Regions from separate parts of the Thermostichus sp. OS-CIW-26 genome, predicted to be linked through region 3. Evidence: riboswitches for the same ligand, from Rfam matches in the RefSeq annotation. Region 3 holds a riboswitch; each other region holds the start of a gene.
What was found. Region 3 has a riboswitch for cobalamin ahead of ACVW0C_RS02575 (sirohydrochlorin chelatase). Riboswitches for the same ligand answer to the same signal wherever they lie in the genome.
Positions count from the first base shown of each region.

Region 1: linked by a shared signal. The riboswitch ahead of ACVW0C_RS04950 (TonB-dependent receptor plug domain-containing protein) and the one ahead of ACVW0C_RS02575 (sirohydrochlorin chelatase) in region 3 are both predicted to bind cobalamin.
Region 2: linked by a shared signal. The riboswitch ahead of metE (5-methyltetrahydropteroyltriglutamate--homocysteine S-methyltransferase) and the one ahead of ACVW0C_RS02575 (sirohydrochlorin chelatase) in region 3 are both predicted to bind cobalamin.

Region 1 is NZ_JBSSAG010000007.1:48,189-54,793, forward strand. Features, by position in the region: gene aroA (3-phosphoshikimate 1-carboxyvinyltransferase) at 1-245, opposite strand, end outside; gene rsmH (16S rRNA (cytosine(1402)-N(4))-methyltransferase RsmH) at 494-1,393, shown strand; gene ACVW0C_RS04945 (hypothetical protein) at 1,570-2,094, shown strand; cobalamin riboswitch at 2,440-2,591, shown strand; gene ACVW0C_RS04950 (TonB-dependent receptor plug domain-containing protein) at 2,634-4,604, shown strand; gene ACVW0C_RS04955 (DUF1636 domain-containing protein) at 4,706-5,134, shown strand; gene ACVW0C_RS04960 ((2Fe-2S) ferredoxin domain-containing protein) at 5,146-6,015, shown strand; gene ACVW0C_RS04965 (hypothetical protein) at 6,250-6,605, shown strand, end outside.
Region 2 is NZ_JBSSAG010000029.1:20,117-26,721, reverse strand. Features, by position in the region: gene ACVW0C_RS11105 (ABC transporter permease) at 1-35, opposite strand, end outside; gene ACVW0C_RS11100 (ABC transporter substrate-binding protein) at 20-1,645, opposite strand; cobalamin riboswitch at 1,889-2,093, shown strand; gene metE (5-methyltetrahydropteroyltriglutamate--homocysteine S-methyltransferase) at 2,550-4,814, shown strand; gene ACVW0C_RS11090 (cell division ATP-binding protein FtsE) at 4,991-5,677, opposite strand; gene ACVW0C_RS11085 (WecB/TagA/CpsF family glycosyltransferase) at 5,873-6,605, opposite strand, start outside.
Region 3 is NZ_JBSSAG010000003.1:124,644-131,248, reverse strand. Features, by position in the region: gene ACVW0C_RS02580 (heavy metal translocating P-type ATPase) at 1-1,758, shown strand, start outside; cobalamin riboswitch at 1,886-2,021, shown strand; gene ACVW0C_RS02575 (sirohydrochlorin chelatase) at 2,052-3,095, shown strand; gene ACVW0C_RS02570 (hypothetical protein) at 3,193-4,092, shown strand; gene ACVW0C_RS02565 (PAP/fibrillin family protein) at 4,089-4,706, opposite strand; gene ACVW0C_RS02560 (L-threonylcarbamoyladenylate synthase) at 4,762-5,475, opposite strand; gene ACVW0C_RS02555 (hypothetical protein) at 5,494-5,868, opposite strand; gene obgE (GTPase ObgE) at 5,908-6,605, opposite strand, start outside.

The DNA of each region.
Region 1 (6,605 bases), on a different contig from region 3:
CGAATGCGAACACACTCGCTGTTGAGCTCCGAAATATCTGCCCCCAGCGCCCGAAAACAGGCTGCCGTACTGCGGGGATCCTCTCCCAGCAACAGCCCTTGGATGGTGGTTTCTCCTTCGGCCAGGGATCCCAGCATCAGGGCGCGGTGGGAAATGGACTTGTCACCGGGGATGCTGACTTGGCCGCGCAGGCCCTTGGCCGGCGAGAGAGTGAGGATATCGGTAGCAGAAGAGTGAGTCAACACAGCAACCCTGACGGCAGACTTGGCAAAAGCGGGAGCAGTCTCATCATACTCAGAGCGGGACTCGCGCCCCAGAGATTTTGCCAGGGATCCCAAGACAGCCTGTCTTTTGACGGCCACCCCTCTTTTCTCAGAGGATCACCTTAACAACATGGATTCCTCGGTCGGGGCCTGGCCTCGGCCTTTTTTTTTTGCAGATACTGAACTTTGTAGCAGCAGAAATAGAACCCCCGCAGACCGTGCTTGGCAAGGTGTATCAACACGATTCCGTTTTGACCGAGGAGGTGATGGCCTACCTGCAACCCCAGGGGGGCGGTATTTTTTTGGATGTGACGTTGGGAGGGGGTGGGCACAGCTTGGCGCTGCTGCGGGGGGGAGCTGCCCGAGTGGTGGGGTTGGATCGGGATCCGGCGGCTCTACAGGCGGCGCAAGCGCGTTTTGCAGCAGAAGGGATCCCCGGCAGCCGCATCCAACTGTGGCACCTCAATTTTGCCGATTTCGATCTGCAGCAGCACGGCTTTCGGGATGAGCAGGGGCAGGGGATTCCCTTCGATGGCATCGTGGCCGACTTGGGGGTGAGTTCGCCGCAACTGGACTGCCCTGAGCGGGGATTTAGCTTTCGCGGAGAGGGGCCGCTGGATATGCGCATGGATCCCAGTGCCGCTCAGGAAACCGCTGCCGATTGGGTTAATCATCGCCCGGTCGAAGAGTTGATCGAGATTTTCACCCGTTACGGCGAAGAGCGATTTGCCCGCCGCATTGCCCATCACATCGAGCAGGCTCGTCCCCTCGCCACAACTACCCAGTTGGCCCAGGTGGTTTGGCAGGCGGTACCTCCGGCAGCTCGGCGAGGCCGCATCCACCCGGCCACCCGCGTCTTTCAGGCGTTGCGCATTGCCGTGAACCGAGAACTGGAGGCTTTAGAAACCTTGCTGGCCCAAGCCCCCACTTGGTTGAAACCCGGCGGCAGGTTGGCCGTAATCAGCTTCCATAGCCTTGAAGATCGCCTGGTGAAATGGGCCTTTCGCAGGGATCCCCGTTGGCAGGTGCTCACCCCCAAGCCCTTGTCCCCTTCCGAACTGGAACGGCAACGCAATCCACGGGCCCGCTCTGCCAAACTGCGAGTGGCTGCCCGCAGCAGTCAGATGTAGGTTTAGGTTGGTTCTCCCGCTCTCAAGAGATCGGCTACCGTGAAGCGGACAGCTGTCCTGCTGAGGCCGGGAATCGGGAGAAGGGGGTTGCTATTGGGGGATGCGGGGAACTAGGGTGAAGCGGAACCGGCAGTCCTGCACCGTCGGATCCCTTGGTGTGTGTGAGGTTAAGCCCTATGGTTAGCCAGCCTTTGAACGCAGGTCTTGATCGTCCCAAAAGCCCTCGTCGCCACAGACAGCCTTCTGCTCTGAGCCGACCCCTCTCCGGTACAGTTCAAGCCAGCCGCACCCAGCCTTTGGATTTGAAGTTGAAATCAGCCCATCCTCGCAGCCAACATTCGGCTTGGGCAGAACACCTAGCTTGGTGGAAGCAGATCTCCACAGGGATGGCTATCCTCTCTGGGGTTTCAGTGTTAAGCCTTTACAGTTGGACTGTGCATACCCAAAGCCGGTGGAGCCAGCGTTACCAGGTGTGGCAGCAGATGCAGCGCAACGAACGACAGTTTCTGCTGACTCAAGAATCCATTGCCAATTCTCTGCGGGAAATTGCCGACCGCTCCGAAATGGTGCCGCTGGTACCGGATCGGATGATCGAGGTGCCAATTGCCTCTCCCAGCCAAGTTAAACCGGATCCAGCCCACCAGACGACAGCCCCGCCTGAAATCGAAAAAGCTCCTCTTTTCTACCCGGTTGGGTACTAGTCCAATGAATCCCGTGGACAGCAGCCAAGCCACTGCTCCCCTCTTACTCTCCCAAAGGCTGTGGATTTTGCAAGATCTCAGCGTATCTCTATCCTCCCTATTCTTCAAATTCTTCAAAAGTCAAGGGATCCCTGGGCCTCGCGATCTGGAGTAGCAGCGGGCTATCCTTCAACTGCTTACAAAGCAGTGAAGAAATCTGGCCTAAATGGGATGTGGCCCATCCGAAGCCCTGGGATTGTCGTTGGGATCCCGTTCGCCCCTGGGGATGACATCCCCCCTGGCAGGATAGGAACTCCAGAGCAGGGGATGTATGATGCCTAGCACGGCTTTTTCGGAGCAATCGCAGAGAAAGCTGTACCGACAGGTTGTCCTGGGGATCAGCCAGGGCATGTAAAGGGGAAAGTCCGGTGCAAATCCGGCGCTGTGCCGCAACTGTGATGGGCTTGGGCTAGACCCATGCCCTCAGTCAGGATGCCCGCCTGCGGTTTTGGCTCGCATTTCTTCCGCGTCGCACGGAATCAGGAGCTTCAAGAAAGAAAATGAATCCCATTCTAGGTCTCAGCCTGGCGCTGGGGGGCTTTGTTTTGGGGATCCCAGCGTGGGCGCAGCCGGCGGCCTCTTCACCTTCAGCTCAAGAGGTGTTGGAAACCGGTGTTAGCGCCGAGATTTTAAATCAACCCGTCACCACACCTTTTCGCCGTCCTGGTTTGCTGCGGGATTCTTCCCGCCCGGTTTACGTCATTACCCGCCAGCAAATTCGAGAGCAAGGGGCAAGAACGGTTCAGGAGGCCCTGCGCTACCTGCCCGGGATCCTCAGCGACGGCACGGCGGGAACCCAGTTGGGAGCCCTTAGCTCCCAGTTTATGCGGGGAGGACGAACGGCCCAGGTGTTGGTGCTCTTGGATGGCCGCCCCATTAACGACCTGGGCTTTTTTGGCGGGTTCGATCTGTCTCAGATCACTACAGATGTGGTCGAGCGTATTGAGATCTCTCCAGGTGGGGGCTCCACCTTATACGGCTCCGATGCCGTTGGCGGGGTCATCAACATCGTGACGCTGGATCCAAAGCCGGGATCCGAGACCGTGCTGGAAGCGGCTATCGGCAGCTACGGCCTCAACGAGCAAGGGATCCAAAACCGCGGCCAAGCGCAGGATCTGGGCTGGGTGGTCAGCTATCGCCGTCTGCAGAGCAACAACGACTTTCCTTTTGAAATTAGGCGTTTGGGCAAAGCCGGCAGGCGGGAAAACTCGGCGGTGGAGTACCACAACCTACAAGCCAAACTCACCTGGCAACTGGCAGAAGGCCAGGTCCTAACCGGAAATGCCCTTTATCTCAACAAAGCGTTTCAGGTGCCCGGCAGCACCGAGTTTCCCTCCCCCGATGCAGTGCAAAACACCAACGACCTGCTGTTAGATCTCAGTTGGCTGTGGGATCAAGAGAGGGGATCCCTGCAAGCTAGGGTATTTTTTGACGACCTCAACTATCGCTTCAGCGCCCCACAAAGCCAGGGATCCCGGGATGAGATCCTGCGAACGGGGTGGGGATCCCAACTGCAATACACCTGGAAGGCTGCTGAAAACCTGGAGCTTACTCTAGGAGCAGACTACCGATCCATTTCAGCTCGCAACACCACCTTCTCCTTTGCCAGGGGATCCACCAATGTCAACTACGACAATACCGTGAACCAAGGGGCCCTCTTTGCCCGCCTGGATTACAAGCCACAGCCCAACTTTTATCTCAACTTAGGTGTTCGCCAAGATTCGAGCAATCTGGTCAACGGTTCGGCCACCTCTCCTGCCGCAGGGATCCGCTGGGTTTTGGCAGAAAGCACCACCCTGAGGGCCAATTATGCCGGCAGCTTTCGCACTCCCTTGATCTCAAACCTGTTCTTTCGGCTGCGCGGCTTTTTTGAAGTCGACGGCAACCCCAATTTGCGCCCGGAGCGGGGAGAGAGTTTTGACATTGGCCTGGATCAGGCTCTGGGAGATTTTGGCCTACTGCGCTTGACCTTTGCCCATAACCGCATCCGCGATGGCATTACCTTTGTCAGCACTGGCCCGAGCAGGGGAACCTACGAAAACATTGAGCTCGTGGAATACACGGGCTTGGAAGCAGCCCTGGATTTGCGATTGGGGGAAAACTGGACTCTTTTTGCCAACTACACCCTGAACGATCCCATCATCCGCTCGGCGCTGGATCCCAAAGCGGTTGGCAAACAGCTAGCCTTCGTGGGAGCAGACAGCTTCAACCTGGGCCTGAGCTACCGCGATGCAGAGGATCGGTATGCCTCAGTTTTCCTGCATCACATTGGCACTTTCTTTACCAACAACGCCAATACCCAATCTCTGCCCGGCTACACCAACCTGGCTCTGCGGGGAGGGATCCCGGTTGCAGAAAATCTCGCTCTCGAGGTGGGAGTCGATAACCTGCTGGATGAGCAATATGAGGTTTTCCCCGGCTACCCCGGAGTGGGTCGCACCGTTCGGCTCAATCTGAGAGGCCAATTTTAAAGGCTTAGCCATTTCGCTCACTGCTTGACCACTCGCTTAGATATTGAGATCATTTCCCCTTCTTCATCGCGCCCTTTACAGTCAAGTCTGGATTGCAAGTTATGCCGGTATCAAGCAGCTCTGTGTCTCAATCAACTTCCCAGTTGCCAGTTCAAGCTGGCAGCGCTGCTCAGCAACCCAGCGGTCATTATCTCTGGGTTTGCATCACCTGCGGATCTCGGTGGGTTAACGGCCAAAAAGAAGGGACTAGCAAGGGAGAAATGCTGCTGTCTGCCCTGCAATCCCAAACCCTCCACCCCCAACTAACTCTAAAACCAGTTGCCTGTATGAGCGCCTGCAGCCATGCTTGCGTTGTTGCGTTGGCAGCACCTCAAAAGATGACCTATGTTTTTGGAGATCTGGATCCAAAAGATGTGGAGCTGATTCTGCAGACAGCAGAGCTCTACCTCACCAAGCCAGATGGGATCCTACCCTGGGCCGAGCGCCCTCTCAAAAAAGGGGTGATTGCTCGTATTCCACCACTGCACTGAGGAGCTTTCTCATGGCCGCTTTCACGCCCTGGATAACCCCCCTCCATCAAGCTTGGCAGGAAGTTTCTCTGACGGGTTGGACAACCCTTTATGAAGGGATCCCTGCCCACATCGACTGCTTGGGGCCGTTGCTCTACGAGCTGTTTCAAGAGCACTGGGCCGAGATCCAGGTGGGCCATGTGGCGGAAGGCGGGGTGCTGGAGCTGGCTTTCAAGAAACCTCCAGCTTTGTGCGTACTCTACGATGGCTATCTAACCGTTGCCACCGAAACTTGGCACCTGCATTTGTGTCTGGAGGAGCACCAAGGCGGCCCCCATCGCAAGACCCCACCCGAGCTGCGCCGCAAAAGATTGGTTAGCCGTGCTGCCCTCTACCGGCGCCTCAATCCCCAAGGTCAGCCCCGCATGTGGGGGATCCAATTCTGGAATGGAGCAGAAGAGCCTTTGCTGCAGATTTTTCTGCCCAGCCCCTTTTTGGGGCCAGAGGAAGACTACCTGCCGGAAGGCAAAGCAGATTACCAAAAGCTTTCTCTTTACGAGCGCATCCGCGCCATCTATGTGCAGGGGAAAGAGCGGATCCCCTATGAGGATAACCCTCTTAAACGTCCCTACCTTGCCGTCTGTCGTTCCAGCCGTTGTTATCCTTCCCGCAACTACCAACCGGTTGTGGAAGCTCTGGAATCGGCTCTTCGAGAAGCCAACCTAGACGTACAGGTTATCACCTCAGGCTGCTTGGAAGTTTGCCAACAGGGGCCCGTGGTTTTTTACTCCGGGGATCGCACCTGGTACAAGCGGGTTACTCCCCAAGTAGCTCGGCAAATTGTTTTTGAGCATTTGCTTAATAGCTGTCCTCTGAAAGACCACCTTTTTCCAGGAGATTAAAGCATGATTGGCCTGCAATCGAGTGCTCAACCTATCCCCAGATCTTGCCGCTTGATCTCAGCCCCACTTTGGATACAAGCTGCTCAAGATTTGGCCCAAGGCTGGTTCTGGCCCAGCTTGTTTACCACCGTCAGCTGTCTCAGCAATATTGCTTATACATGTACCCTTCCTTTTGTAACTGTTGGTATTGTTGCAGGCACAACTTTAACCCGCCAAAGGGCAATCATTAGTGCTTTGATAATTTGGCTGGCCAACCAAATCTTTGGCTACACCTGGCACAACTATCCCCGCACTCCCGATTCGTTTGCCTGGGGGTTGGTGCTGGGGATCGGCACGGTGGGGGTTGCTCTTGCTGCCAGCTATCGCCCTTTGTTTTTCCAGTCCAAGACCCTTCGACCAAAGCAACTGCTGATGAACTATCTCTGGATCCCGACCATGCTCATCTTGGGGTTTCTGGCTTTTGAAGGGCTGATTTTGGCCGCCGGCCTGGTTTTGGGGGGAACGGAGGGCCTGACCCTGCCCATTCTGGGCAAAATCTGGTTGCACAACTGGCTGTGGACAGGACTTTGGATTGGGATCCACACCCTGCT
Region 2 (6,605 bases), on a different contig from region 3:
AGAAACAGCAGAACTGACCTCAGTTGCACGTCCATTTCCAACGGGTGATGTTGGCTGTGATTGGCCAACCATGGCCATGAGGCTGTACCTGCGGCTGGCCTATATCCAAGCACTCGTGGACAAAGTAGGTATGATCCAGGTTTACCAACCAAGCCCAGGCTGCATCTCCTTTGGCAGTAAAGCCTTGCTTTCCATCCCACTGGGCTGCCCGCCAGAAGGGGATAGCTTCAGCTTCAGAGGGGGCCTCCATAGCCAGATCCAGCATTCGATCCACAAACGGGTTGGCATAGTAGCCGGCATTGAAAAATCCCCCCTGGGCCGCTTTGCTGTGGTAGAGGTTGTACACCTCAGTTGGGTCATGGCTGCCCCAGCCAAACAGCACCACGTTGCTGTGCATGAGCGGAGTGATGTCATCCCAACTTTTGCCCTCGACATTGACTCGGATGCCCACAGGCCGCAGCATTTCTGCAACAGCTAGGGCCAGGGCTTGGCGAATACTGTCGTTGGCCGGGTAGAGCACGGTGAACTCAGCCCGCAGCCCGTTTTTTTCCACTACCCCATCCCCATCTTTATCGCTCCAGCCTCCCTCAGCTAGAATCTGACGGGCCAGGTCTGGATTGTTGTCCTCAATCTTGGCGGTCGGCTCTTCCCAGGGCAAACCGCTGACTGGGCCATAGGCAGGGGATCCGTAGCCTTCTAGGACTCCATCCACCAGCGCCTGTCGGTCAATGGCGAAGTTGACCGCCTTGCGAATCGCCAAGTCAGAAGTCACATCGTTGCCGATGGGGTATCCCTTTGGGGTTGTCGCACCGGTTTTAGGGGGAAAGGGGAACATCAGCCCTCGGTTATCCACACTGGGAATGGCGTGAAGCTTCATGCCCTCAACAGTTTGCTTAGCCAAAGACTGAGGCACGCTAACCACGTGTACCTGTCCGGCTCGGGCTGCTGCAAAGGCTGCATCCTCCTCCAGGAAAAGGAAAACCAGCCGCCGAATGCCAGGAGTCTGGCCGTAATATAAGGGATTTGCCTCCACAATCAGTTGTTGCCCCTCATCCCACTGCACCAGTCGGTAGGGGCCAGAGCCAATGGGTTTGCGAGCATAATCAGGCCCGTGGGCATGTTGAGGCACGATACCCAAGGTGATGAGGCGGTTGACAAAAGTACTTTGGGGTTTTTGCAGCCGCAGCTCCACCGTATGAGTGTCGATAGCTACTGCTTCCTTTAGGGCGGTTAGGTCGACCAGACCACCACTCCGAGCTGCTTGGTTAAAGGTGTAAGCCACGTCCGCTGCTGTGACAGGTTTTCCATCGGAGAAGACTGCATCCTTTCGTAGGGTTACCGTCCAGGTTAGGCCATCTTGGCTGACAGTGTAGCCAGTCGCCAGGTCGTTTACAATCTCAAGGTTCTCGTCCCGCCGCAGCAGAGTGCTTTGGAACAAAGGCGAACCGTAACGTCCCCAGCCCAGGGTGGGATCAAATCCTTCTTCCCTTTCCCCTCCAATGGCCAGCACGATTTGATCGCTGGATCCTGCTAGCTTTGGATCGAAAGCTGTCCGCTCAGCAGCATTCTGAGCGCATCCAGCCCACATCTGGCTCAGCAAGAAGAGGCCCACAGACCACACAGTTACTTTTAAGCTTGATGCCATAGAAACCCCGATCTGTCGCTTTTTCAGCAAAAAGGAGCAAACCCCCTTGCCTCCTGGACAAGACTTATGGCAGCTAAGCTATCACTGCCTTATCTTGAGAGCAATGCAGGGGGGGAGGATGCTTAGAGGATTCCGATGACTTCCTGCAAGACCGCTGGGTGAAAGGTGAGGTCTGGTAGCTCCAAAGGCTGCTGGCTTGGTGATGATTGAAGCACTCTACTCCCGTCTCTGAACTTCGTGATACGATGTAGCTCAGCTATCGGTTCTGACGGGGATCAGCCGCCAGAGGAAACGGGGAAAGAGCAGTGAGAATCTGCCGCTGTCCCGCAGCTGTGATCCGGTTTAGGAGAAGTCCTGCAGCAAATCTCTAGAGTCATTCGCTGCCGATCCAGGTCTTGTCCCCCAAAACCGTGTCAGTCAGAATGCCCGCCGATGGTTTTTCTAAACTTCACAACATCTGCGAGGTACAGATGGTAACTGTCTTGGCTTTAGCTCGTTTCTGCTTTCGTTATCCTGAGCATTTTCCCGGCGTTGCTCCCACAAGCTTTCGGTACTCCTCAGCAGTAGAAATAAGTCCAAGAACCCAAGCAAGACTCTGAGCCAGTTGGCCGGGAGAGAGTAAATTTTGGGTGCTGTTGCACCAAGATCTATCAAGATCTACAGCCCGCCTACGCGAAGGAAAGAGTGAGATGTCAGGCTTCCTGACTTCAATTGGTGGCTGGCAAGTAGCCACTGCGATCGCTGGCTGCGTTGAGCATCTTTTTTGCGCAAAAGGCAGTGTTTTGTTGGGGTTCCAGAGGCAAGAGAGGAACAGCCGGTTTCTTCCTTGGCGGGCGGGATCCCAGTTGAGGGCGAATTGAACGCAGGAAAATTAGAAAACTCAGTATTTGGGATGGCACACAACATGACTGCACAAACCATGACATTGGGGTATGCCCGCATGGGCAAGCGCCGCGAGCTCAAAAAAGCTTTGGAAGGCTTTTGGAGTGGTGCCCTAGGGTCAGAGGCTCTGCTGGCTACCTTTTGGGATTTGGAGACTCAAGCCTGGCAGACTCAGCTACAAGCTGGGATTGATCACATTGCGGTAGGGGATCAGACTCTCTACGACCATGTACTGGACTGGGCCACCTGGCTGGGGCTGATCCCCTCTCGGTTCCGAGGTCTGTCGGGTTTAGACCGCTACTTTGCCATGGCGCGGGGGCGGGAGGGCCTGCCGGCTTTGGAAATGACCAAGTGGTTTGACACCAACTACCACTACTTGGTACCCGAAATTGAGCCGGAAGCCGATCCCAGTCCTAACTTTGGGGATTTTTTGGAAAGAGTTCGGCGGGCCCAAGGGATCCTAGGGGAGCGCACCAGCCCCGTTGTCCTCAGTCCAGTGACTTTGCTCTGCCTTAGCCAGCGATCTGGGGATCTGCGGGCGGACTTGGAAAAGCTCCTTCCTCTGTACCGGGATCTCCTCCAGGAGTTAAAACAGCTGGGGATCCCAGAAGTCCAGATTCACGATCCCATTTTGGTTACCAGCCAGGGAAGTGGCCTGCGGGAAGCTGTGGAAATGAGCTACCGCCAGTTGGCAACCGCCGGGATCCCTGTCCACTTGGTCACCTACTTCGATGACCTGGGGGAGACTTACCCCTGGGTGGTGCAACTGCCGGTGGCCGGCATTAGCCTTGACTTTACCCGTGGCCACACCCTGGATCTGGTAAGAACCTATGGCTTTCCGGCTGACCAGATCCTAGGTGCTGGCGTAGTGGACGCTCGGAATGTCTGGAAGGTTCAGCCTGAGACCGTCTTGGCCAGCCTGCGGGAGCTGCAGGGGGTAGCTCCCAACCTACGGGTGCAGCCTTCCGCTTCGTTGCAATTTGTGCCCCACGACGCTGCTCTGGAAGCCCAGTTGCCGGAACCCCTCAGAAATGTCCTCAGCTTTGCCGAACAGAAGCTGGCCGAAGTAGCTCTCCTGGCGCGAGCCCTCAACGGCGAAGACACTGCTGCCCAGCAGGCGGAAATCCAGCAGCAATGGCAGAGCTTTGCGCAGTTTAGCCCCCCCAACCCCCAAGTGCGCCAGGCTTTGGCCAACCTCAAGCCCCAGGACTTCGAGCGATTCCTGCCCTACGAGCAGCGCCTAAGTCGGCAGGTTCAGCTACCACCTTTGCCCACCACCACCATTGGCTCCTTCCCCCAAACTCCAGAGGTGCGGCAGTGGCGAGCTAAGTACAAAAGAGGGGAGGTTTCGCAGGCGGAGTACGAAGCAGCCATTGACGCTGAGATTGCCAAGTGCATCCGCATTCAAGAAGAGATTGGCCTGGATGTGTTGGTGCATGGGGAATTTGAGCGCACCGACATGGTGGAGTACTTTGCCCAGAAGCTGGAAGGCTTTGCCTTCACTGAACACGGCTGGGTGCAGAGTTACGGCAGCCGCTGCGTGCGCCCTCCCATTCTCTACGGCGACGTGGTTCGCCCCCAACCCATGACAGTGCGGGAATTCCAAGTAGCCCAGTCCCACACCCAAAAGCCGGTGAAAGGCATGCTCACGGGGCCAGTGACTATGCTCAACTGGTCCTTTCCCCGTGTTGATATTCCCCGGCGGGAGCAGGCTTTGCAGATTGCCCTGGCCTTGAGAGCCGAAGTGGCAGATCTGGAAGCGGCTGGAGCGGTGATGGTGCAAGTGGATGAGCCGGCACTGCGGGAGGGGCTACCTCTGAAAAAAGAACGCTGGCCAGAATACCTCAGCTGGGCAGTGGATGCCTTTCGCCTAGCTACCGGCGGGGCCAAGCCGGAAACCCAGATTCACACCCACATGTGCTACTCAGAGTTTGGGGACATCATCGAGCACATTGAGCGGCTGGATGCCGACGTGCTTTCCATTGAAAACAGCCGCAGCAACAACAAAACCCTGCTGCAAATTGCCCAGGCTGGGTATCGTCACCAGGTGGGCAACGGCGTTTACGATGTCCACAGCCCTGCGGTGCCGAGCGTTGAGCAAATCCTGCAGCAGCTGCGCACAGGACTGGCCCACTTGCCTGTGGAGCAAACTTGGGTTAATCCCGATTGTGGCCTCAAGACCCGCCGCTGGGAGGAGGTGATCCCCGCACTGAAAAATATGGTGGCTGCCGCTCATCAGCTAGGGGAGGAGCTTCTGGAAACCCAACCTGAGGGTCTGCGCGAGTAAGGCCCACGACCCGCTGATGTAACTGGTCGGGCTGGCTTGACAAGTCGCCGCGGGCGGTGCCGCTGTTGTGCTGATGCGGCTGGCTTAGGGCCTACGGTCTGCTGATGCAACCGGCAAAGCTGCTCTCCGGGATCTCAAAAAGCTTGTGAAGAGCAAAGTAGGGATCCCGGCAGCCCTCAGCGCAGATCATACAGGCGGCCTCCCTCCATGCGCACCACCCGGTGGCCGGCCCGCTCCACCAGATAGGGGTCATGGCTGGTCATGATGACGGTCACCCCAAAGGAATTGAGCCGCTCCAAAATCTGGAGAACCAAGAGCGAGTTTTCCGGATCTAGGTTTCCTGTTGGCTCGTCCGCCAGCAGCAGCACCGGCATGTTGACAATGGCCCGGGCCAGGCTAAGGCGCTGCTGTTCCCCCCCCGAAAGCTCATGGGGAAAGTGATCTCGCTTTTCGGTCAGCCCCACCATCTTTAGGGTCGGCCCGATGCGACGGCGGATTTCTGCGGGGGACAGCCCTTGGGCGCGCAGCACGAAGGCCACATTTTCTGCCAGGGTGCGGTTGGCCAGAAGGCGATAATCTTGGAAAACCACCCCCAAGCGCCGCCGCAACATGGCCAGCGGACGCGGTGGGATGCGGTAGGGTCGCCGCCGCCCTTCAGAAGAAAAGAGACAGACTTGATCGACGATGACCGTGCCCTCGGTGGCCTGTTCCGCCCCGTAGAGTAGCCGCAGCAGGGTGGACTTGCCCGCCCCGGAGACCCCAGTTACGAACACAAACTCGCCGCGGCGCACCTCCAAGTTCACATCCTGAAAAATTAAGTTGCCGTTGGGAAAGACCTTGCTCACGCCCCGCAAGGACACCATGCTGGCCGGGGTTTCCAGGGATCCGGATTGGGTGCTGCTGTAAAAGCCCAGGGTGGCCTCTGGATGGGCTGGGGCAGGGGGATGAGGGGTCGGAGCCGTACCCGCCCAACGGTGTAAGCGAGGAGGATAGCCGATGTGCTGACCGATCATCATGGCAAGCGCCTACAGAGAGAAGAACGAGGGAGCGCCGGCAGACTAGGGGCGCAAACGAGAAGAGGGATCCCACAGCACTCGCCAGACAAAGCTGGGCAGAGCTAACATGCGTCGCCAGCGCCAGGGTTCCTGATAGAGACGATACAACCATTCCAGGTGATGGTCACGCCACCAACGGGGCGCTCGCCGTTTTTGGCCGGCCCAAATGTCCAAGCTGCCCCCCACCCCCATCCAGATGGCTTGGGGCAAAAGGGGACGCCACTTTTGGATCCACAGCTCCTGCCGCGGGGATCCCAGCCCCACCCACACCAGTTGCGGTCGAAATTCCTGGAGAGCTTGCAGAAGCTCTTTTTCTTCGTTGCCAGAAAAGTAGCCGTGGTAGCCCCAGAGGGCCAAAGCAGGACACTGGGCTTGCCAATGTCGAACCGCCGCCCGGTTGACTTCCGGCCTTCCCCCCACCAGGGCCAAGCGCCACCCCCGTTCTGCCGCCAACGGGATCAGGGTTTCTGCCAGCTCGATCCCCGGCACCCGCTGGACGCGGATCCCCTGCCGCCGCAGGGCCCACACCACCCCAATGCCATCGGGGATCACCAGCTCCGCCGCTTGCAGCACCTGGGCAAAGGCCAGATCCCGCTGCGCCTGCATGATCATTTCCGGGTTGCAGGTGACCACTTGAGCGCCCTGCCCCTCCCGGATACGCGCCTCAATCCACGTGGTGTAGCTCTGTAGGCTGGCCTCCGGCAGAGCAAGGTGCAGGTTCACGCCCAGAATCGAA
Region 3 (6,605 bases):
GCCTTAGGGACGAGCGCGGCTTTCTTCTATTCCATTTTCCCAACGGTTTTCCCCGACTCTTTCCATCGGCAGGGACTGCATCCCGATGTGTATTACGAAGTGTCGGCGGTGGTCACCACCTTGATCCTGGTGGGTAAGTGGATGGAGCAACGGGCCAAAAGGCAAACCTCTGAGGCCATTCGCAAGCTGATCGGGCTGCAACCGAAAACGGCAAGGGTAATTCGCCAGGGGGTGGAGCAGGATATTCCGATTCGGGAAGTGCAGGTGGGGGATCGGATCCGGGTGCGCCCCGGCGAGAAGGTGCCGGTGGATGGGGTAATCCTAGAGGGATCCTCCAGCCTCGACGAGTCGATGGTGACCGGCGAGAGCCTGCCTGTTGTCAAATCGGCGGGGGATGAGGTGATTGGGGCAACGCTGAATCGGACGGGCAGCTTTGTGATGGAAGCGCGGCGGGTGGGCAAAGACACAGTTCTGGCCCAGATCGTGCGCTTGGTGCAGGAAGCTCAGGGATCCAAAGCTCCGATTCAACAGTTGGCGGATCGGGTGACTGCCTGGTTTGTGCCGGCAGTGATCGGGGTGGCAGTTCTAACTTTTGTGCTCTGGTGGGTGCTGGCCGATAACCCGACACTGGCCTTGGTGAACACGATTGGGGTGCTGATCATCGCCTGCCCTTGTGCGCTGGGGTTGGCAACCCCCACCTCGATCCTGGTGGCCACGGGACGAGGGGCAGAATTGGGGATCCTGGTGAAAAGTGCCGACAGCCTGGAATTGGCCCACGACTTGCGCACGGTGGTCTTGGACAAAACCGGCACCCTGACCGAAGGTCGCCCTACCGTCACCGATATTTGGGCTAATGGCTCCTCTCCCCTGACGGTGTTGCGCCTGGCAGCGGCAGTAGAGCGGCACTCGGAACACCCTTTGGCCCAGGCGGTGGTGCAGAAAGCCGAAGCCGAAAAAATTGCCATCCCTCCTGCCCAGCATTTTCAGGCAAGGATAGGCAGTGGGGCAGAAGCCTGGGTGGAAGACCAGTGGATCCGCATCGGTCGGCTGAGCTGGCTACAGGAGATGGGGATCCCCTGGGATCCCTCTTGGTCAGAGCGGGTTCAGAATTGGGAAAGCCAGGGCAAAACGGTGATCGGCGTAGCCCAATCCCAGAGCCTGTTGGGGCTGTTGGCCATTGCCGATCCGCTCAAACCCACCTCTCCTGAGGCAGTGCAACAGCTGCAACAGATGGGTCTAGAGGTGATCCTGCTAACCGGGGATAACCCCACCACGGCCCAAGCGGTTGCTCGGCAAGCAGGCATTCAGCGGGTAATTGCCCAAGTCCGTCCGGATCAGAAGGCCGCTTACATACGCAGCCTAAGACAACCGCGACGGCGGGTGGCGATGGTGGGAGATGGCATTAACGATGCTCCGGCTCTGGCAGAAGCGGATGTGGGGATCGCCATCGGTACGGGTACGGATGTGGCGATGGCCGCCAGCGATATTACCCTCATGTCGGGAGATCTGCGGGGAGTCGCCACTGCCATTCAACTCAGCCGGGCCACCCTCAACAACATCCGCCAGAACCTCTTCTTCGCCTTTATCTACAATACGCTGGGGATCCCGATTGCCGCTGGGGCGCTCTATCCCTTTACAGGCTGGTTGCTCAACCCTATGCTGGCGGGGGCAGCCATGGCCCTGAGTTCCATTTCGGTGGTCGCCAATGCCCTGCGCCTGCGACACTTTCAGCCCCCCAGACCAGCGGGCCGGCGTTAGGCCCTCTCCCAGGGGCAAGGGGGATTAGCGCGGCAACAGTTTTGCTGCCCTTTGAGCATGAGTCTGCCGTACCGCTCATGCCTCAGGGCTATCTTCTGGCAGGCAAGAACATCCCCCCCGGGAGCTTGGTGAACGACAAGCGGCAAGCTAACCTAAAAGGCTCAGGCAGACTGGGGAAAGCGCGGTGCAAGTCCGCCACTGTGACGCAACTGTGATGGGATCCCTCCCTCAGCCAGAACACCCACCTGCCGTTGTCCTGTACCCCTTGCGATTCACAAGGAACGGAGTTTTTTGTGTTGAATACCCTCAGTGTTTCCCCTCCGCTTGCGGTTGGGCAGTCTCCTGTTGTCCCCCTGCCCCTGTTGCTCATCGGCCACGGATCCCGCGACCCTGAAGGGCGGCAAGCCTTTCTGGAGCTGGCCCAAGTCTACCAAGCTCTCACCCCCCATCGACCGGTGATCCCTTGTTTTCTGGAGCTGACCCAGCCAACCATTGCCCAGGGGGTAGAGCAGTGCTTGGCCCAAGGGTGGCAGGAGATCGTGGCCCTGCCGCTGTTGCTGTTTGGGGCCCGCCACAACAAGTTCGATGTGACGATGGAACTGGATCGCCTGCAGGCCCTCTATCCCCAGTTGCGCATTCGTTACGGTGGGCCGCTGGGGATCCGCATCGAGATCCTGCAACTGCTGCGAGACCGATTGGCCGCTTTGATGGCCGCCCAACCGCAGCGGATCCCAGAAGCAGAAACCGTGCTCCTATTTGTGGGTCGCGGCTCCAGCGATCCTGAGGCCAATGCCGAAGCCTGTAAACTGGCCCGATTGCTTTGGGAAGGATCCGGGTTTGCCGCTGTGGAGACCTGCTTTATCGGCATTACCCATCCCCGCCTGCCCGTGGGATTGGAGCGGGCCTTGTCCTGGCATCCGCGCCGGGTGATCGTGCTGCCCTACTTTCTGTTTACCGGAGTGCTGGTGAAAAAAATTGAGGCGGCAGTGGAACAACAACGACAACGACAGCCGGAAATCGACTGGCTGATGCTGCCGGAATTGGGCCTTGTGGATACGGTGCTGCACAGCCTGCAGCAACTGGAGCAGGAAGCCCTACAGGGCCAAACCCCGATGAACTGCCACCTGTGCAAGTTTCGCCTGGCCGTGAGCGCAGAGGTTGGAGCTGGATCCAGCCATCACCACCCTCACGAGCCTCATGACCACCATCACGGGCACGGATCCCATCACCACCCTCATTCTCACCCTCACCACGACCACGGCCACACCCACGCAGCGGCTGGGGATCCCTGGGCCCAATTAGAGGGCTACCACCAACGGGCATGGCAGGTGCCCTAAGAGGGAAACAGAGGCTGCTGGCGGGATAAACTGAGTGCAGACAGGCCATTTTTGAACCTGGTTTTCCCGCTCTAGCGGTTGTGATGACGAAAAAACGATGATGCTCTCCCGCTCCTCTTGGGTTTCAGGTGCCGCTGCCGCGGGGAGCGGGATCTTTGTTTTCGCCCTGGTGGTGGGGCTGCTGGATCAGATCCTGCCCACCCTGCCCAAGGTTTCCCTCTCCCTGGCCGGGATCCCTGGGATCCTGGCTGCCGCTGGGGCCTCCTATGGGGCCTGGCGGGTGGTTCAAATGGGTCTGCAATCGGCTTCCTGGAGCGACTTTCGAGAATCGCTGGTGGCGACCCTATCTCCCTTTGATCCTGCCGACCACGGCGGCGAGCCACGACAACCTAAGGGGGATCCTCGCCCTTGGCAGGTGGCTCAGGAGATCCGGCAAACCCAGCTCCGCCATCAAAAGATCCTTGACCGCATCAAGCAGCGGGTGAAAGCCGAAATCCAGACCTGTGAACGCGCCCAAGCCCAACTGCGCAGCGAGCAGCAACGGTCTCGAGTCCTGCAGGCCCAAGCCCAACAGTTACAACAGCATCTGCAAAACCTACAAACATCTTCCCCTTCTCCAAGCTCCGAGTCGACCAAACCCGCGCCAGAGCAAGCGCTGCGCCAAAAGCTCCGCCAACTTCAATCCCAGGTCACCACCCTGAAAATAGAATTGGAACGCCAAAGGACCCAACTGCAACACGCAGAAGCAGAGCGGGCTCAACTCCAGCAGCAGCAGCAAAAACTCAAGCGCATCCTGCAGCGCAAAAAATTGGAAAATCGAGAGTTGCGCTCCCAACAGGCAGAATGGGCCCGGCAACTGGAGCAAACTCAACAGGAGCTGCAAACTTTGCGAGAGTCCTACCGCGCCTTGCAAGTTCTACAGGAAATAAGCTTCACCCTAACCCAAAACCCATCTCACGAAAGGGCGGAAACGGAGTCCTCTGGATCCTCCGACTAGCCGACCCGCTTTAGAACAAATACACTCCCCTCGCTGCCCCGACCCAGCCGCAAGTCTTCATCCAAATAGGTGATATCCAGCCAACCCGTTGGCTCGCAGCGGCGAATATCGATTTGAATAGCCGGGATCCGCTCCGGAGCCCGCTCGAGCAAATCGAGAAAACTCTCGATCTCGTAGCTCATCAAAGCTTGGGATCCGAGCACCAATCGCTCGAAAATCACCCTCACCCGGCGCTCAGATTCGGGGTAAAAGCGTGCCGATACCGCCAAGATTCCCCGTGGCACCCAAGCCCCCAGCCAGCCGGATCCCTGGATCTCCGCCACGTTGAAGACCCGTCCAGCCTTGGCCCGAATACACTGGTAGATCTCGCCGGTGGTCAAAAAAGGCAACTGTGCCAGCCGCAGCAGAGCTGTGCTCGTGGTAAATAGGGTGAGCCAGTTCCCCTCCAACCCTTCAGGAGCCGATGTTGGCTTGGGGGTGGGGTTGAGCGCTTCTAGGACGGCAATTTGAGACAAAATCTGGGCTTTTTGGTCAGGGGAAACTTTCCGGCCCCGGTCGGTCGCCTCCAGTAGGTGCAGCAGAGCCGATTTTTGCTGAGCCAGGGCCTCAGACATGGGCACACTCCGAAGGCACTGACCCTATTTTAGAGAACGCGGGATCCCTCTGCCCTTAACCGTCTTCTCCCACCAGTTTCAGGTTCAGATCTGCCACCTGCTCATACCCTAGCCCGGCCCGCACCACCAGCGGCTCGGATCCCGTCAAGTCAATTACCGTAGAGACCTTGGCCCGACGGGGGGCATCGTCATCCAGCACCAGATCCACCTGTTTTTCCAACTGCCGCATCTCTTCAGCCGCAAAGATCCCACCCTCATCCCAGGGGTCGCTCTCCCACTCCCAGGCTTGCCCAGAACTTAAGTCCAGGGATCCGACGGGATCCCCCCCCAGCTTGGCAGAGGTGGAGACAATTGGATTGCCCAACTCTTCCAGCAAAGCCTGACAAATGGCCGAGTCGGGCACGCGGATGCCGGTGGTTTTCCGTTTGGGCTCCATCACCAACTTGGGCACCAGCTTGGTGGCCGGCAACAGAAACGTAAACGGGCCCGGGATCAGCCGCCGCATCAGCCGATAGGCCGAATCGGTTACCTGGGCATAGTGGGCAATGCGTGAGAGAGAAGGGCACAAAAAGGTAAGAGGCTTGTCGTTGGAGAGCTGCTTGATACGGCGTACCCGCTCCACTGCTTGTTTGTGGGTCACATCGCAGCCAATGGCATAGACTGTATCGGTGGGGTAAAGCATCACCGCCCCCTCCCGCAAAGCCGCCGCAATCCGCCGGATGGAACGGGCCTGGGGCTGTTGCGGATGCAGCTTAAAGTACTCGGCCATCGGGCAGATGGGAAGAGGTCAAGACTGGGAGCAGCTACCCCCCAGGGGGTTTTCCACAAGAGGGCGGGGGGTCGGTGGCACCGACACCGGCAGGGATCCCTGAGATTCGGGCCAGTCCTTCAGTTGTTGCATCAGGGCTTGGATGTGCAGACGGGGCAGATAGGGCCAGTCGCCGGCTTCTTCCAAATCCTGAAGCACCCGATACAGAGCTTGACGGGTATTGGGCAAAGACTCCCGAAAGGCACCTTCCAGGATCGCGCGGTGCAACTCCTCCAGCAGCCGCAGGAGCATCAGCAGCTCCACACACGCTCCCGCCCTCGCCTGGGCCGCCTGTTCAACAGCCAACATGATCTGACGCAAATCCGGTGGCAGATCCTCCGCCGAGATATACATAGCCACTCGTCTCTGGGTTCTGGGAAGGCAGGGGCTTTCCTATTCTAAGATTCTTCCGCCGTGGGACTGGATGGATTTTGCCCCCACAAGATCCAACTGCGCAGGCTGTTGGGATCCCCGACCCAGGCACTGCCACACCCGCTGCAAGAGGGGATCCAGCCCCTGCTTGGCAATTGCAGAAATGGCCACTACGGAAGTGCCGGCAGCGGCAGACAGCCTCTGGGTGCGCTCGGCAACCTGCTGGGGATCCAGAACATCGATCTTGTTTAAAACCAGAATTTGCGGTTTGTCGATCAGCCCGTGGCCATAGGCGTGTAGCTCCTGCTGAATGATCTGGTAATCCCTGACGGGATCTGCCGCCGTGCCATCCACCAAATGAATCAGTACCCTGGTGCGCTCCACATGGCGCAAAAACTCGTGGCCCAGCCCCACCCCCAAGTGCGCCCCCTCGATCAGCCCCGGGATATCGGCAAACACCACCCCATCTCCCGATGGATGGGGCACCACTCCCAAATTGGGCTGCAGCGTGGTGAAGGGGTAGTCGGCAATCTTGGGCCGGGCAGAGGAGACCACCGAAATCAGAGTGGACTTGCCCGCATTGGGCAGGCCGACAATGCCCACCTCGGCAATCAACTTCAGCTCCAGGCGCAGGCGCACCCGTTCTCCCGCTTCGCCCTTGGTGAATTGGCGGGGGGCGCGATTGTGGTTGCTCAAAAAATGGGCATTGCCTAAGCCGC